DNA from 2 places in the Halomonas sp. HL-93 genome. Region 2 is predicted to be linked to the other one. Evidence: predicted binding sites of a transcription regulator. Region 2 holds the regulator's gene; the other holds the start of a gene.
What was found. The regulator FliA, encoded in region 2, starts transcription of late flagellar genes. The targets are predictions, from matches to a motif close to CTAAAGTTNNNNNNNNNNCNGCCGATA.
Positions count from the first base shown of each region.

Region 1: GA0071314_RS02700 (flagellin N-terminal helical domain-containing protein) is a predicted target of FliA. The motif match lies at 2,977-3,003, and genes of this name have one in related genera.

Region 1 is NZ_LT593974.1:603,384-609,190, forward strand. It holds gene fliD (flagellar filament capping protein FliD) at 59-1,390, shown strand; gene fliD (flagellar filament capping protein FliD) at 1,565-2,935, shown strand; gene GA0071314_RS02700 (flagellin N-terminal helical domain-containing protein) at 3,074-3,955, shown strand; gene GA0071314_RS02705 (glycosyltransferase) at 4,287-5,807, shown strand, end outside.
Region 2 is NZ_LT593974.1:3,851,007-3,856,813, forward strand. It holds gene GA0071314_RS17880 (adenosylcobalamin-dependent ribonucleoside-diphosphate reductase) at 1-5, opposite strand, end outside; gene GA0071314_RS17885 (hypothetical protein) at 198-776, shown strand; gene GA0071314_RS17890 (OmpA/MotB family protein) at 794-1,474, opposite strand; gene GA0071314_RS17895 (motility protein A) at 1,480-2,298, opposite strand; gene GA0071314_RS17900 (RNA polymerase sigma factor FliA) at 2,387-3,088, opposite strand; gene GA0071314_RS17905 (flagellar protein FlhE) at 3,119-3,526, opposite strand; gene GA0071314_RS17910 (hypothetical protein) at 3,592-4,149, opposite strand; gene flhF (flagellar biosynthesis protein FlhF) at 4,146-5,807, opposite strand, start outside.

The sequences.
Region 1 (5,807 bases), 900 kb from region 2:
AATAGAAGCATTGGCATGATTAGCGCAGCAAAATGCATCAGACAAGGCGCATGTTGTTATGTCTTCTATTTCTTCACTCGGTGTTGGTTCAGGCCTAGACCTGAACGGACTACTCGGCCAGCTACAAGAATCAGAGCAGGCAAAGCTTGAACCGATCCAGCAGCAAGCTGAGACGGAAGAAGCGCAAATTTCTGCCTATGGGCAATTGAAGAGCGACCTTTCGCAATTTCAAAGTGCAGCTGAAAAGCTCAATGACCCAGCTACGTTTGAAAGCCTCTCGACGGATGTTGAAGGCAGTGGTGTTAGCGCGGTTAGTAGCGATGATGCCCAGCCGGGTCAATATAACGTTCAGGTCGATCAACTTGCCTCTGCAGGCAGCTTGGTTACTGAGCGTTTAGATACTTCCGACGAAGCGGTTATTGATGGTGATCAATCGCTTTCGTTTAACTTGGCCGAAGGTGATATCGACCCTATCAGTATTGCAGACGGTAGCTCACTGGAAGACATGCGCGACGCTGTAAACACCCAAAGTGATGGCCGTCTGAATGCCTCCATCGTTAACGACGGTGATGGTTACCGTTTGGCTGTGAATTCAACCGAAACCGGTGCAGCTTCCAGTATTGAAAGCACCAACTTTTCCGATATCCTCTCAGCCGATGCGCAAACAAGCGATGCACAGGTTGTGCAGGCAGGCGAAGATGCTGCCTTTAACGTTAACGGTATTGATATCACGAGCCCTACTAACCAAGTAGAAGATGCGATCCAGGGAGTTACCCTGAACCTAACCGAAGCAGGTTCTTCAAGCACCGTAACGGTTGAGCAGGATAGCGATTCGATTCGTGAACAAGTTACTGCTTTTGTTGACGATTATAATGCTCTCAAAGGCACTATTGGCGAGCTAACCGCCTTTGATTCTGAATCTGGTGAAGCGGCTGATTTAAGTGGTGATAATGCTACCCGTGCCGTTGAGTCCTCTCTGCGTACAGCACTCAGCAGCGTGGTGGACGGTGATGGTTTCAATGTGCTGTCTGATGCGGGTATTTCGCTAGAGCTCGATGGGACGCTTGCTATCAATGAGGACGAACTAGACAGCGCGATTGCCAATCAGCCCAATGAGCTTGCCAGCTTTTTTGCCGGTGATAGCGAAAACAGCGGCTTGGCAGGCCAGGTAAGCACCGCGATTGAACAGCAAATTGGCACTAATGGTCGGCTGGAAGGCGCTATCACGTCTTCTGAAAGCCAGCTAGAGCGGCTGGGTGAGCGTTTTTCAACCACCGAGGAGCGTATCAATACAACGGTTGAGCGTTACCGTGAGGAATTCTCTGCCCTGGATAGCATGGTAGGCGACATGAACCAGACAAGCGCTTACCTGACTGAACAGCTTGGGTGATAATGGGTGCAGCTATCAGGCTGATAAATAGTTAAATATCCGCAGTAAAAAAGTCCGGCATGTAATGTCGGGCTTTTTTTTGTTCGTTCAGGAGGATTTTCCTAAAGTTATCGCGGTTGGTGCCGATTAATTAAGCCATCTACCTCAACATAAATTCACTAGGAGCTGTCCAACATGGCAACCATTACCTCACTCGGCGTTGGTTCTGGCCTTGATCTCAACGGCTTGTTGGATCAGCTCCAGTCGGCGGAGCGACAAAAGCTTACACCGATAATCGAGCGCCAAAACAATGAGCAAAGCAAGATTTCTGCCTATGGACGCCTTCAGTCCGCAATGGGCAGAGTGCAAGACGCTGTCGCCACGCTGAACGATGTTGCTTCTTTTAAGCAGCAAAAAGCCACCGTCAATGGCGACGGTGTGATAGCGACCGCAAGCGAAACCGCTAATGCGGGCCGCTATAATATTAACGTAACCCAGCTTGCCAGTGCAGGCAGCGTTGCTTCAGGTAGCGTGGCGCAAGGTACCGTGGTGGCAACTGCCGATACCACCTTGACCCTTAACTTCGGGGCAACGTATACCGGCGGCGAGTTTGACGTAAATGCTGAGCCACTAAGCACTCATACGCTCGAGGTTGCCGCAGGCAGCACGCTCGAAGATGTGCGAGACCAAATTAACGAAGATGCAGAAGCTGGTGTCACCGCCTCCATCGTTAACGATGGGTCGGGCTATCGCTTGGCGCTCAGCACAAAAGATACTGGGGAAGAGGCCTCTATCATTGGCTTTGAGGGGTTGGATCAACTCAATATGGATGATGCCACGCTTCGTGCGGGGCAAGATGCTGAGTTGGATGTAAATGGTATTACGATCACCAGTAAAACCAATCAGGTTGAAGAAGCTATTCAAGGGATAACGCTTAACCTCACAGCTGTCTCTGAAAACCCTGTTTCGCTGGTGATTGAGCGTGATGAAGAAGCGCTGAGAGGAGCCATTGATGAGTTTGTCAGTAACTACAACGAAATGAAGTCCACGGTTGGTCGAATGACCGCCTACAACGGCGAAGGCGAAACCTCGGGCGAGCTAGTGGGCGACCGCACCGTTCGTACCATTGAAGACCGCCTACGCCGGGATATCACTGAAAACTTCGGAACCAGTGATATTTCACGTCTTTCGCAACTAGGTATCGCTATTGATGAGCGTGGGCGGTTAGCCGTTGATGAAACCAAGCTAGATGATGCTGTAGCCAACAACCCTGAAGGGCTCGCCGCCTTTTTTGCGGGCGATACGGATGAAGGCGGCTTTGCAGGGCGATTAAATTCAACGCTTGAAACCATTACGGCGGATGAGGGCATCATTCAAAGCTCGTTGAGTAGTGCTGAGCTCCGAATTGAAAGCCTGGATGAACGCAAGCTGCGTATGGAAAACAGTATCGAGCGAAGCGTGGAGCGCTACCGCAAGCAGTTTGGCCAGTTGGATGGCCTCGTGGCTCAGATGAATCAAATGAGTTCCTACTTGGCCCAGCAGCTTATGGGCTTAAATACGCAATAAACGGCTGGTTACTTTATTTTACAAAAATAGCGGGCTGATACCTAAAGTATTTCCCTGACAAGCCGTTAGTTAATATAACGGCGACAACGGCGCCGCAAACAGGCCTGATTGGCCAAGTAATCCCCAAGGAGTTATCTCATGTCTGTAATCAACACGAACATTACGGCCCTGATCGGCCAGAACAACCTGTCCAACTCTCAGTCCATGTTGGCCAAATCTCAAGAGCGCCTGTCTTCTGGCCTACGCATCAACAGCGCATCAGACGACGCTGCTGGTCAGGCTATCGCCAACAAAATGAGCGCCCAGATCAAAGGTATGGACCAGGCTAGTCGTAACGCTAGCGATGGCATCTCTCTGGTTCAGACCATGGAAGGCGGTCTTGACCAAATTAACGACAACCTAGGCCGTATTCGTGAGCTAGCGGTTCAGGGTGCCAGCGACACGAACACCGATGAGGATCGTGCAGCCATTGAAACCGAAATCAATGAGCGCCTTGAAGAGATTGATCGTGTTGCTAACAGCAATAACTTCAATGGTACCGACTTGTTGAACGGAGGCGGTAGCGGTGGGTTAAGTATTCAGGTTGGTTCTAACACTGAAGATGAAGATGTTATTGAAGTGGCAACGGTTGATGCTACTGTCTCGGGCCTTGGTTTGAGTGGTGGCGGTATCTCTGGTAGTGAATTTACAGCTGGAGATTCTGATGATGCAACTGCTACCAGTGGTAGTACTGCACAACAAAACTTCCAAAGTTTAATTGATTCAGTTGATAGCGCCACTACGGAACTTGATACCAATCGTGCGACCTTGGGTGCTACGCTTAACCGCTTCGACTCGGTAATCGACAATCTATCGACAACTTCTACCAATCTTTCTGAAGCCCGCTCGCGTATTGAAGATGCTGACTACGCCGAAGAAGTATCTAACATGACGCGTTCTAACATTCTTCAGCAGGCCGGTACCTCTATGCTGGCGCAGGCTAATCAGACGCCACAGTCTGTACTGTCTCTGCTGGGCTAATGGCTTAGTCGCTAAGGTTTATAAGAAAGTAACGACGGGGCCAGTTGGCCCCGTTTTTTGTTGTTAAACCTGTCGTTAAATGAGCTTTATAACAGGCTATTAAGCTTGTTTCAGCCTCTTATCGAGCCTAATCGTTAGAATAGCTACTCAAATATGGGTGCATTCGCGCCTTTGCTGGCAGCGCAAGCAAAGTAAGCTAGGCACACTGCAAATTTTCCGTGCGAGCTGCTTCATGGTCAACAATACTTCCTCGTCTACTACTCAAAAACGCAAGCCCCGCATACTTTGGGCTAACCCTTTCTGCTTATTAGATACGTCCAGCGGTGCTAGCATGACTGTGCGCCAAATGTTGTTGCAATTGGTAGCTCGTGGCTATGAAGTTCAGGTGCTAGGTGCGACTGTTTTCGATAACCCCAAAGGAATGGGGCGGCTGAAAGAACAATTCCCTGATCTCAACGCTCATCTGCACCAGCTAGTCGAAGTTGAAGATGGCCCGTTGACGCATCAATTGGTGGTTGGCTGCAGCCACAACCGTAATCATTTTACGACACATGAGGAGGGACTTTGGCACAGCCAATACCTCTATTTGCTGGATTCCTTCAAGCCGGATGTTGTGTGGTTCTATGGTGGCCAAACTCTGGATATGTTGATTGCCGATGAAGCTCGTGACCGCAGTATTCCAGTCGCTTTCTACCTGGCCAACGGCAACTATAAAGCGCCACGCTGGTGTCGTGATGTGGATTTGATCCTTACCGACAGCCAGGCTACGGCTGATATGTACCGCAATACGACCGGTTTTATCTCCAAGCCGGTGGGCAAGTTCATCGCCCCGGAAAACTTTATTGCCGAGCACCATGAGCGTAAGCGCCTTGTGTTTGTTAACCCGAGCTGGCAAAAAGGTGCCAGCGTGTTTGTGCAATTGGCAGTAAAGCTGGAGCGGGAGAGGCCCGATATTGAGCTTGAAGTGGTAGAGGCGCGAGCCGACTGGACAGCCGTGCTGCAGGAGGCTACACGCCGAATGGGGGGGCAGCGTAGCTCATTGAACAATGTGACCGTCACTGCTAATACCAGCGATATGCGCGGGCCTTACGGTCGGGCCCGAGTAGTGGTTGCTCCTAGCCTATGGTGGGAAAGCTCCGGGCGCGTGCTGGCAGAGGCCATGCTCAATGGCATTCCAGCGCTAATTACAAATCGTGGTGGTATGCCTGAAATGGTTGGCGATGCCGGGATTACCTTTGACTTCCCAGATGCTTGCTATGAAGAACCTTATCAACACCTGCTAAGCGACGAGGAGCTTCAACCGCTCGTTGATTCAGTTATCAGTTTTTTCGATGATGAAGTACTTTACAAGGATTATGTGGCTCGTGCTTGGCAGGTAGGCGAAGACAAGCATCACCTTGATCGTGCTACTGATAGGCTGATCACCGCACTAACACCTTTGGTACGGCAACGCGCCGGTAACAAAGATTTTTCAGTCAGCCAGAAAAAACGCCACTGTCAGCGCTTAGCCAGCCGTGCGACCAAACCAGAGTTTAAAGTCGATAAATCTTTACAGCAGTTAGTTAGCGCCAATGCTGGGATCAAACAGGGCACTGAACCGCAAGCTAACCGTTTGTCGCTTACCAATGATTTTACCTGGCAAGTTAAGGGCAAGGTCATGGTGCTCGACAACCGAGCCAGTCTGATCAAAAGTGGCCTTGCCGACCAGATGGCAGCAACACAGGCATTCGGCATTGTTGCTTTCGACCCCGCCAGCGAAATAAAGGATGCCAAACAGTACGAGGGCAGCGAAAACATACAACTGTTTCAGCACGCCTTGTTAGGCGATGGGCAAGCGACAATGCTTCATGCA
Region 2 (5,807 bases):
CTCATGTCGCAAAACTCCTTCACGGCGGTGGAAATGGCGCGTTAATCAGCACGATTATACGGGGCAATCAAATGAAGTATAGCCTTGACTTTGCACTACATCGGCCGTTTTTTCACACTTTTTCTACCATATATAGAAAAATCAGCGCGTTAGTCTTTTGCCCTTGGCCATCAGACGATAGGCTAAGGGTTTTCCAGATGATGGGCCTGTTCATGCCGTTAATGTCCCGCTTTTATTCAGCACTTGCTTACCCCGCGCTTGGCGCGGCGTTGGTCTTATCGCTGCCATCGGCTTATGCCGTATCGTTTAACGTCGAAGACGATCAAGCCCACGGTCACTGGCAGTCAATGTCATTGACCCTCGGTGAAGAGCGGCATTTTCGTGCGGTGGAGACCCATAGCTACTCGGATGCCACCTTGAGCGTCAACGCCACCCAAGGCGTATGCGATTTGCCGTGGCTGGAAATGCGCGTTGAGCTGGACGCCGCCCAAGGAGAAAGCCGGGCGGACGATCTGGTACCCGCGCGATTACGCGTCGATGAGCGCGAACGACTCAACAGCGTTGCCGAATTTATTACCGAGCGCGCCGATAACGGCTTTTATGCCCACTTTTATTTAAACGATATCGACGCTTTAATCGCCGACATGAGCGACGGTGAGCGGATATTCCTGGGCTTTGATCAAGGCGATGAAGAGCCTTGGTATATGACGTTTAGCCTGGAGGGCGCAGGGGAAGCGCTGGCGCGCATGCAGGCCCTGTGTCAGCAGGCTTCGTAAGGGTTGTAAGAGGTTATTTACTCGCGCGCTGACGGTTGCCTAAGCACAAGTTCAACCCGTCGATTAGCGGCTCGTCCCTGCGACGTGGCGTTGTTTTCTATCGGCTGGGTATCGGCATAGCCAACGGCGCGCATGCGATCAACATTGAGCCCTTGGCTTTCTAAATGGCGAACCACCGCGATGGAACGAGCTGATGAGAGCTCCCAATTGGATGGGAAGCGCGAGGTCGCAATGGGCACATTGTCGGTATGTCCTTCGACGGATACCTGCCCTTCAAAGGCATTCAATACATCCACTAGGCTGGCAATGAGATCGCGGCCCTGACCGGTAAGCTGTGCCCGCCCGCTATCGAATAACAGCCTATCGTTGATGCGCAGCGTCACGCCTTCCTGGCCTTGGGATACGTCCACCCCGGGGATACGAATGCCGTCGAAGCGAGGTTGCACGCCACTATGCCGCGGCTGGATACCGGCTGCCAAGGTGGCCAGGGGCAGGTCTTCGATAGCGCCGGGAGACACCTCGGCGACACTGCCGGCGGCACCCTCATCGTTACCGCCCGGCGGGGCCAAAGACAGCAGCAATACGAACAGGGTAAGCAATAACGTCAGCACGTCCAGGTAGCTGGTTAGCCAACCATCATCCTCTCCACCCGTTAGCAGCGGCGCCTCTAAGGTCTGTCGCGTATCCCTGTCTAACATGGCCGCTACCCTTTGGCAGCAGCACTTGTGCGGGTGCGCGGCTTCTTAACGTCAGGTTCACGGATTTCGTCATGGTAATTAGCGATGAACGAATTGAGCGTTTCTTCGATAAAGGAAGGCAACCGGCGCTTGGTAATCAGTGAAATCCCTTCCAATACCATATTCATGGTAATCAGCCGTTCTTCGGTGCGCCGCTCCAACTTTACCGCGACAGGCTTGAACACCAGATTGGCCAGCAAAATACCATAGAAGGTCGTCAGCAAGGCCACCGCCATACGCGGGCCAATGACGTCAAGATTGCCGGAATCCATGACTTCCAGCATATTGACCAGGCCTACTAGCGTGCCAATCATGCCAAACGCCGGTGCATAAGTGGCCATGGTTCGGAAAATTTGCGCTTCCGCATGCTCGCGCGCTTTTAGCCGCGCTATACGCCAGCGCAACATATCGAAGATTTCGTCTTCTTTGGTGTTGGCGATAACCAGTTGGATACCGGTACGTAAAAACGGGTTGCGGGTATGTTCAAGCTCTCTCTCAACGGCGCGAACATCGCCCTTAAACCATAGCCGCGACATGGAAACCAGTTCGTTGATATCGTCACGCACATAGGTATTTTCGCGGCGAAAGACAAGCCCGACCAAACGCACCACACGGAGCACTTCTTTAAGTGGATAGCTGATAAAGGTGGCGGCAAGCGTACCGGTGACCACAATAGCGAGCCCCGGTAAATTGAAGAAGCTTTCCGGCGATTCAGCAGTAAAAAACAAGACGCTTACCAACAGCAGGATGCTGGCACATATACCTATCAGCGTCGATGGATTCATGTCGTGCTCCTTAAAGCATTAAATACGGGACGCGTTAGCGCGGGGTGTTGAAACAGCAGCGCGTTCCCCGCCGTTTTTGCCGTCACGACTACGCCGAATCGTTTAACTTTGCGCGCAGGCGACTCACCGCTTGGCTATGCAGTTGGGAAACGCGTGATTCAGTAACGCCCAACACAGCACCTACTTCTTTTAAATTCAATTCTTCTTGGTAATACAGCGCCATAAGCAGCTTTTCACGCTCGGGCAATGCCTCAATGGCGGCCACTAGCGTTTCCCGCTGTTGGCCATCTAGCAAATGATCGAACGGCGAACTACTCGCCTCACGACTATACGGCTCACTGCCATCGGCCACCAACTCTTCGAAGGGCAGCAACTGCCCACTATTAGTGTCATGCAGCAGTTGCTGATAATCGCCAAGCGGCATATCCAACGAGGCCGCAATTTCTGCTTCTTCAGGGGCGCGCCCCAGCGATTGCTCCAATCGCCTGACAGCCTCATCCACGGCCCGGGCAGAGCGCCGGACGCTGCGGGGCAGCCAATCGCGGGTGCGCAACTCATCCACCATGGCGCCGCGAATGCGCTGACTAGCAAACGTCGCAAAGGTAGCGCCCTGAGTGGCATCGAAGCGTCCTAGGGCCTCTAATAGACCCATCATGCCCGCCTGGATTAAGTCGTCCAGCTCAATGCTGGCTGGCAACCTGACTTGAAGCGTCAAGGCCTGACGTCTTACCAGTGGCATGTACTCCGTCATCAGCTCACTTTGTTCGATCCTGCCTTGTGCTGTATACATCCTCTTGCCTCGCGGCTAAACCACCTTGACTCACTGATAATTTATAATCATCTGCAACCCTTTAATGCTGACGGGCCGCTGCCCTGGCCGTAGCGCAAACTGAAAATGCAGCGGCGTTGTCGCACCTAGCCCTGATAAAGCACGGGTCTCCCCACGCATCCCTGATAAAGGAACACAACGCTCAGGATGACATAGCCAGGACTGAAGCGCTGCCCCGGGGGGATGCTGGTATTGCCATTGGACGCGCTCAATGACCGCCGTCGGTGCGGCGACACCCGCTGGGGGACGCGCCGTATCACTGCGGCTGGCGCGGTCGCTCATGGCCACCGTAAGCCCCGGCACTTGCGTGACCCAACTGCTGGACGCCGCCTGAGCTAACGAGCCAGTCCCCACTGCTAGTACCAAAATGCTAATTACATAACGCCAATAGCCTAGCATGCTTGGTTCCTTTTCATGAGCGAATTAGCCCCGTTTATTAGGCGCTTTACAGGCGTTCGCCGCGCTCAGCGGGCCAACAATAGCAGCTCGATGCCTAAATAGTTCTTGGCCGCCTGCTGTAGGTTTTCCAACAGACCTTGCCTGGGCAAATTAGGCTCGTGCAACGCCAGTAGACGCTGCGGGCCGTTATGCTGGCTTAGCTGTTTCAATACATGGTACATGCGCCCAAACGCATCGGCATCGCTGTGTATCCATAGTGCCCAGCGACGATGATCCTGGCTAAGTCGTGCCAGTTCGGGCGCATCCGGCATCACAATACGAATATCCCAGTCGGCTGGGTCCTTGGCCCAGGCGCGTCCCAATGCAGCCCACTGGCCTAGCCGCGCGCTAACCTTACGTACTTGAACCGGCCCAGCGTTGGGCAACCCAATCACCATTAACGGCGTTTTCGGTACAGGTGGCCCGACGGGCGGCATCATGGCCGCTGCGCTGGGTACAACAGGCGACCGGTAGGCCATCGGCCGGGGCGATTCCGTTGCCTCAGGGGGCGCTTCATCGCCCCGCTGCTGACGCTGCAGGTCGGCCCACTTGCGTAGCCCGGCGGCTTGGTCATGAGCGCTCATACCAAGCCCTCACGGTGAACGCCACCCAGCTGGCGGATCGCATCACGGGCCATAAAGGCATACACCAGAGCATCGAGCAGCGCTGTATCGCGCCGCCGCCGACGGCTGCCCAACAAGTTCAACACGTCACTATGCAATGCACTGGCGGCCTCATCGTCAGCGCAGTCGAGATGCCCCGCCACGGCGGCGATACCACTGGCCATCAGCAATCGCACCTCTGGGCTTACCTCACCACTGTCGGCATCTTTTAACTGTTGCCAGGCACGACGGGTCATTGCTGAAAGCCCTTCGCTTTGCAGTTGGGTCACCAACAGGCTCAGCACCTCATTGCCCAACCGCGCAGGTGTAAGCCAATAACGCCGCGTGACTACCTTAGCACTTTCCGGATCGCGCACTTCGCCGTACCACGCCAGCAACTCCCGTCCGTCTTGATCGCTGACTTCGGCATAGGCCGTCCACAGGGCCATCGGCTGGCCACGGAAACGCACGTTAACGCGGTGGTTGAGCGTGCTTTCCACAAACAATTGGCGTAGCGCATAGCGTTCGCCGTGCAAGTGTACCCTGAGGGCTGGCGGGGCCAAGCTGACCCAGGTCAAGTATTGGCGCTCCAGCCAGGACAATGCCTCGCTGTCGGGTAAGGCAGGTAATAAATGGACCGCGACACCATCGCGCTCACTAAAGTTTGCCATGCGCGGCTGCCAACCGGCTGGCTGACGGTGCTGTAGCCAGGGCAGCGCCATCCAGGCGCCATCTGCATCGAGCCCTATATCGGGCATTGCCCAATCACAGCCACGTTCATTGCGGCGTGGCGACCACGTCATGCCCAGCATGCGCTGGGGCGGCGGGTACCCCTCCAGAAGCTCGTCCAGTCGCTGATCCTGCAACACGCTGGGCAAGTTGGCGATGTCCCAGACGCCTTCCAGCCGGTCAAAGCCCGCCAGCCGCTCGCGCAACTGGGCAAACAGTGACGACAGACGGCGGCCCTGGCCCAGCACATCCCGCGACCAGCGCGGCATGCTAATCGGCGAGGTAGTCATGGGAGCGCTGCCTACCTGCGCGGCGGCTGTGTTCAACGCCTGGTCGACTAGTGCAGCAGGATCAGCCACCGCCATATCTTCGGGTACCTGCTGGCCATAGGAGCCAAACAGCACACGCATGCCATGGCGCATGACAATATCCAGGATGGGCGCCAACCGCCCCGCTTCATCCTGCTTGGTGATGATGCAATCATCCAGCTCAGCACCCGCCGCTCGGGCGGCTTGACGATAGCGCAGCACCACCTCTTCGAGGGTTTCCGGCTGACTGGCGGCATTAAGCAGTAGCACCAACCTGACGTTGGAACGACCGCCCTGCAGGTGGGCGATCTGTTCGATCACCCGCTGGTCGCGCTGGCTCATTCCCACGGTATCGATAATCACCCACTGCTTTCCCTGCAGGCGACCCAACAGGTCGTCGATGGGTTGTTCCGCATCCAGCGCGTACATGGGGATATCAAGCAAGCGCGCGTAGATGCGCAGTTGCTCATGGGCGCCGATACGGAAGCTGTCGGTGGTTACCAAGGCGACCGGGCGAGTACCGTGGCGCATCACAAATCGGGCCGCCAGCTTGGCGGTGGTGGTCGTCTTACCCACCCCGGTGGGACCCACCAGCGCCACAAT